Regions from separate parts of the Cellulophaga baltica 18 genome, predicted to be linked through region 1. Evidence: riboswitches for the same ligand, from Rfam matches in the RefSeq annotation. Region 1 holds a riboswitch; the other holds the start of a gene.

What was found. A riboswitch is a leader RNA that binds a small molecule or an ion and turns the genes downstream of it on or off. The one in region 1 is predicted to bind S-adenosylmethionine.
Region 2: another riboswitch for S-adenosylmethionine. It lies ahead of M666_RS15920 (Na+/H+ antiporter NhaC family protein); the one in region 1 lies ahead of M666_RS08200 (homocysteine S-methyltransferase family protein).

What each region holds. Positions count from the first base shown of each region.
Region 1 covers NZ_CP009976.1:1,927,371-1,930,555, forward strand. The annotation lists gene cobA (uroporphyrinogen-III C-methyltransferase) at 1-367, shown strand, start outside; gene M666_RS08195 (NAD(P)/FAD-dependent oxidoreductase) at 444-1,505, shown strand; SAM riboswitch class I at 1,645-1,769, shown strand; gene M666_RS08200 (homocysteine S-methyltransferase family protein) at 1,960-2,958, shown strand; gene metH (methionine synthase) at 3,089-3,185, shown strand, end outside.
Region 2 covers NZ_CP009976.1:3,715,511-3,718,695, reverse strand. The annotation lists gene M666_RS15925 (sensor histidine kinase) at 1-762, shown strand, start outside; gene M666_RS15920 (Na+/H+ antiporter NhaC family protein) at 784-2,085, opposite strand; SAM-I-IV-variant riboswitch at 2,132-2,229, opposite strand; gene M666_RS15915 (thiamine pyrophosphate-dependent enzyme) at 2,473-3,185, opposite strand, start outside.

The DNA of each region.
Region 1 (3,185 bases):
AGGAGCTGCAGAAAGTTTTTGGGTCATTACAGGTACTACCAAAGAACATAAGCTCTCTTCAGATGTAGCTTTAGCAGCAAAATCAAACGCTACTGTGGTTATATTAATGGGAATGTCAAAATTGCCAGCAATAGTAGCTTTGTTTGAGGAAGAAGGGAAAGCAGATACGCCAATCGCTATCATCCAGAATGGTACAAGAGAAGATGAAAAGATAGGAATAGGAACTATTTCGACTATTCAATCAGAAGTAGATAAGCAACAATTAGCAAATCCAGCAATTATAATAATTGGTGAGGTTGTTAATCATAGAAAAGCACTTTCAAGTGCAATAGAGTCGTATAAACAAGTAAGCGAAGTGCACCATTAATTTATTTTACTGTCGTAAATTTGCAGTAGTATTTTAAGCGTATTTCAACACAAGAATTTTTTGAATTAGTAGAGAGATGATAAAAACAGATATTTTAATTATTGGAGCAGGACCTACAGGATTGTTTACCGTTTTTGAAGCAGGATTATTAAAGTTAAAATGCCATTTAATTGATGCATTACCACAAACAGGTGGTCAGTGTTCAGAAATATACCCAAAGAAACCTATTTACGATATTCCTGCTTTTCCAGAAATTTTAGCAGGAACCCTGGTAGATAATTTGATGGAACAAATTAAGCCTTTTGAAGCGGGTTATACGTTAGGAGAACGTGCTGAAACATTAGATAAGCAAGAAGATGGTTCTTTTATTGTTACGACAAATAAAGGTACACAGCACCAGGCACCGGTAGTTGTTATTGCAGGTGGTTTGGGTTCTTTTGAGCCAAGAAAGCCTTTAATTCCAAATATTATCGACTTTGAAGATAAAGGGGTAAATTACTTTATTAAAGATCCTGAAGTGTATCGTGACAAAAAAGTAGTTATTGCTGGAGGTGGAGATTCTGCTTTAGATTGGGCAATTTTCTTAGCAGATGTTGCATCAGAAGTTTCTTTAGTGCATAGAAGAAATGAATTTAGAGGAGCTTTAGATTCTGTAGAGAAAGCATCTGAATTAGCCAAGCTTGGTAAAATTAAATTATTTACAGAGGCTGAGGTTATTGGTATTGCCGGTGATGGTAACGTAGAAGCGGTAACTATTAAGCATAATGATGCTGAAAAAGGAGAAACAATTTTACCTGTAGATAACTTTATTCCATTATTTGGTTTGTCTCCAAAATTAGGACCAATCGGAGATTGGGGTCTAGAGATAGAAAAAAATGCGATTAAAGTAAATAACGCAAAAGATTACCAAACCAATATACCAGGAGTTTTTGCTATTGGCGATGTTAATACCTACGAGGGGAAATTGAAATTGATACTTTCTGGTTTTCATGAGGCCGCTGTTATGTGTCAGTTTGCATACCAGATTATCAACCCTGGAAAACGTTATGTAATGAAATATACTACCGTAGGTGGTGTAGAAGGTTTTGATGGATCTAAGAAAGTTGCAAAGAAAGAAGTCGTACAGAGTATATCGTAAAAATTTAAGCGATTTAAAAATACAAAAGCCTTCTTACTGTTCTAGTTAGAAGGCTTTTATTTTACCATATAATTTGGTTTTAATTTGGCGGTAACGTTTCTTTGCAGTCATTGTTTGAAGTTCATTGCAACATTGAAAATAGTTATCAAGAAAGGTGGAGGGACTAGACCCGATGAAGCCTTGGCAACCCTTTTAAGTAGTTTTACCTAAAAAGAAGGTGCTAAGTTCTATTCAAGACCCTACTCGTTTTGAAATAGATAACAAAAGCGAAACATTTCGTCTTAGTTTTTACTTTACTTGATAATTTATGATTAGAGCGTTTCATTTGCAGAAAAAGCAAGTGATTTGGCGATATCCTATTTTTAGCCTTAGCAGGTAATAAAAAGTGGTGCTGGTGTGTGCAGTATAGTTATATCGCTTGAACGCATTTTTTTATAGTATAGAGATTTGAAAAATGAAGAATATAAAAGACATACTTAAGGAGCGTATTTTGGTGCTGGATGGTGCTATGGGAACGATGCTTCAACGCCATAAGTTTACCGAAGAAGATTTTAGAGGAGAACGTTTTAAGGACTGGGAGCATCCCTTACAGGGTAACAATGATTTGTTGTCCTTAACACAGCCAAAAGCAATCGCAGATGTGCACCGTAAATATTTTGCTGCCGGAGCAGATATTGTTGAAACAAATACCTTTTCCAGTACAACAATAGCCATGGCAGATTATTTTATGGAAGACTTGGTCTATGAGCTAAATTATGAATCGGCCAAGATTGCAAAGCAGGTAGCCGATGAATTTACGGCAAAAGAGCCGCATAAACCCCGCTTTGTAGTAGGTAGTATTGGACCTACGAATAAAACGGCAAGCATGTCTCCAGATGTAAATGATCCCGGATATAGAGCGGTGTCATTTGATGAATTAAGAATTGCGTACAAACAGCAGGTAGAAGCCTTAATTGATGGTGGTTCTGATTTATTAATGGTAGAAACCATTTTTGATACGCTAAATGCAAAAGCAGCATTGTTTGCTATTGAAGAAGTAAAAGATGAGCGCGGTATTGATATTCCAATCATGGTGAGTGGCACTATTACAGATGCATCTGGAAGAACTTTGTCAGGACAAACAGCAGAGGCTTTTTTGATCTCCATATCGCATATTCCAATTTTATCCGTAGGGTTTAACTGTGCTTTAGGAGCAAGTCAGCTTGTACCTCATTTAGAAGTATTATCTGCTAAAACAGGTTTTGCAGTATCTGCACATCCCAATGCAGGTTTGCCTAATGCTTTTGGAGAATATGATGAAACACCAGCCGAAATGGCTGCGCAAATAAAAGAGTACGTAGAAAAGAACTTAGTAAATATAGTAGGTGGTTGTTGTGGTACCACGCCAGAACATATTTCTGCTATAGCCAATGTAGTGAAAGATATAAAACCTAGAATCGTTGCTGGGCAATAATTGGTTATGGTGTTTTAGCGCTGGATCAAGAATATATAGAAGAAGATAATTTTAAAATAATAATGAATCAGATTCTTAGCTGTAAAAAGCTTCTAATCAGGTTTATAAAATAGTACAAAGGGTTGTAATTATGATAGAAGAGAGCAAACAACCATCAACTAACAACCGACAACCAAAGCGGTATCTGAAACTTTCAGGTCTGGAGCCTTTAGTGCTTTCGGAAAATA
Region 2 (3,185 bases), 1.8 Mb from region 1:
GCCAATATGCTCGTAAATGTTATTCAACGAAAAGAGAACGAAGAACATATAAAAGCGCAGGAAGAAAAGAAAGAAGAATTACTAAAAAACTTATCCATACAGAATCAGGAATTGAGTGAATACGCGCATGTAGTATCACATGATTTAAAGGCACCGCTGATTAATATTCACACTTTAATTGGTTGGTTTATGGATGATCATAAGGAGACTTTGGGAGAAGAACTCTTGAATCCGTTAAACCAAGTTTTGTTTAATGTAGAACGAATGGATTTTCTAATTAAAGGAATATTAGATTATTCTACGATAGATAGAATGGAATCTCAAGATGCACAGATAGATTTTAATGTGATGTTGAAAGAAGTGCTAGAAACCATGCTTATTCCAGATACGACTACAATTAAGATTCAAGAAAACTTACCTACCCTCTTTGGCAATGCTTGGCGCTACAAGCAAATTTTTCAAAATTTAATTCAGAATGCCGTACGGTATAGTGATAAGGAACAGGGGAATATTGAAGTCGGATTTGTTGAAAAGGGCGATTTTTATGAGTTTTTTGTAAAAGATAACGGCATTGGGATTAAGGCAGATTATTTTGAACGCATTTTTAAAATTTTCACCAAATTAGAAAGCACAGGATCTTCATCTGGAATAGGCCTTTCTATCGTGAAAAAAATAGTAACGTTTTGCAAAGGTTCTATCTGGTTAGAAAGCGAAGAAGGCGTAGGAACTACCTTTTACTTCACACTTCTAAAAACCAACTAGAAACTGAATAATCAAAAGTTCTTACGCTTTTCTCAAGGGCTTTAAAGTTATAAATGCTATAGTATATAAAAATAGTAATAGTAAATACCAAGTGTTTGATACTAGGTCTAGGTAATCTATTTTTCCTTTTGAGAAACTCAAAATCATTAATACTTGGGCGCCATACGGTAATAACCCCTGAATAATACAGGCAAATATATCTAAAATAGAAGCTGTTTTTTTAGGGTCTAAAGCATACTCATCATTTATAGTTTTAGCAATTGGGCCAGCAATAATGATAGATACCGTGTTATTGGCTATAGCCATATTAATAGTACTTACCAAGCCTGCTATTCCTAACTGTGCTGATTTTTTGTTTTTGATTAGTTTTTTGATGTTAACGAGTATAAAATCAATACCTCCATTTTTTTCTACTAATGCAGCCAACCCTCCCGTGAGCAAAGACAGTAAGAAGATCTCTGTCATATTGGTAAAACCAAGGTACGCAATTTTCGTGGAGGCTATCAAGGTAAAATCACCATAATAAATGCCTAGAAGTCCTGCAAAAATAGTACCTACCAATAAGGTGGCAAATACGTTTACGCCAACTATAGAAAGGATGATAACCAATACATAGGGGGCTATTTTAATGATTGAATAACTATAAATAATGCTTGCTGTTTCATCAGATTTTAGCCCTAATCCCTGAAAAACTAAGATAGCAATGGTAAACAAGGCAGCAGGAACTGCAATTTTAATATTCTGTTTAAATTTATCACTCATTTTGCAGCCTAGAGATTGTGTTGCGGCTATGGTGGTATCAGAGATTACGGATAAGTTGTCTCCAAACATACTCCCTCCTAATAATGCCCCACACAAAATGGCTAAATCTGCACTACTTTTATCTGCAAAACCTACAACAATGGGAGCTAAGGCCACAATAGCTCCTACAGAAGTTCCAGTAGAAACCGATAAAAAGCTAGCGATAATAAAGATGCCCACATAGATATATTGAAGTGCAATATAATCTAGTCCAAGGTTTACAATGGCATCTACACTACCTGTTTCATTGGTAATTGCGGCAAATGCACCCGCCAATAAATAGATAAGGCACATGGTCAATATTTTATCATCTCCACAACCTTTGAGTAAGGTATTTATTTTGGAATCTATAGATTGTTTAAACAGAACAAAAGCAACGATAATACCCACAATGACGGCAATTGGAGCCGGCAGCGCATAGAAATCATTTTGATAGATGCCCACGCCTAAAAATGTAAAAACAAATACGAATAGGGGAATTAATGCTGAAAATTTAGGGATACGTTCTTTTTTCTGTGCCATCTGATCTTATATTTAAAAAAAGAAATAGCAGCAATAAATAGAAATATGAATTAACATTGGTTCCAAGTAATTGGCTTATCTCTTTAGCACCTTGCTCGTTATTGCAGGTTGCTATCTCTTTTTTTGAGATTCTTGATAATTATTTTAAGGCGGCTAATTTAGGGTATAAAAGCAGAACTATCTCTTAAAAAAAGTTAATTCTTAAAAATATTTTTTAGGAAATTTTTACTACTAATTAATTTATAGGCTAAATAAGAATTTTAGATAAATCATCAAAACAGCAAGTAAAATTAAAGATCAAGCAAACATATTTGTGCTTACTTGATCTTTGATTAGTAATTCGGTGTAGACCTATAACAAATCTAACAAGTGCTATTTTAAAAGTAACTAGTCAAAATAAGATTGTAGTTCTTTTTTTATATTCTCCCATTGTGATTTATCTCCGGTAATGACTTGTGCTACCTCTTTAACTTTCGCTGTACCAAATCCTATGGCTTGTTTGAGTCCAATATGTGGGGGTAATGATAACTCTCCACTGCTCACTACGGCATCTATTATAAAAGGTTTTGTACTATTTTTTGCTTGCTGTATGGCAGCGCCAATATCTTTAGCATGTTCTACACGTACCCCGTCGCCGCCGCATAGCTTAGCATAGTCTGCAAAATTAACATTGGTTTCATGCAAGGCATCTAAACTTGCCGCTAAACCTACTTCTTCCATTTCTAATTTTACAAAACTAAGTTCAGAATTATTAAAAATTAGGATTTTAACAGGAAGCTTATATCTAACCGCTGTAATAAAATCTTGCATCGCCATATTAAAAGCACCGTCACCACTAAGGCACCAAATTTCTTTCTCAGGATGCGCTAATTGCGCTCCAATAGCAGATGGTAGGCCAACTGCCATAGAACCATGATTAAAAGAACCAATAAGGCGTCTTTGTTGGTTAAACGATATATGATGTGCAGCCCAAATTGCTGATGTTCCTGTTTCTACGGTAAAGATGGCATCATCCGCGGCATATTCATTTACAAAACCAGCAAATATCTGTGGGTGTAAAGGCTCGTTCTCACGTGTTGGAGAAGCCTGTTCTTTCATGT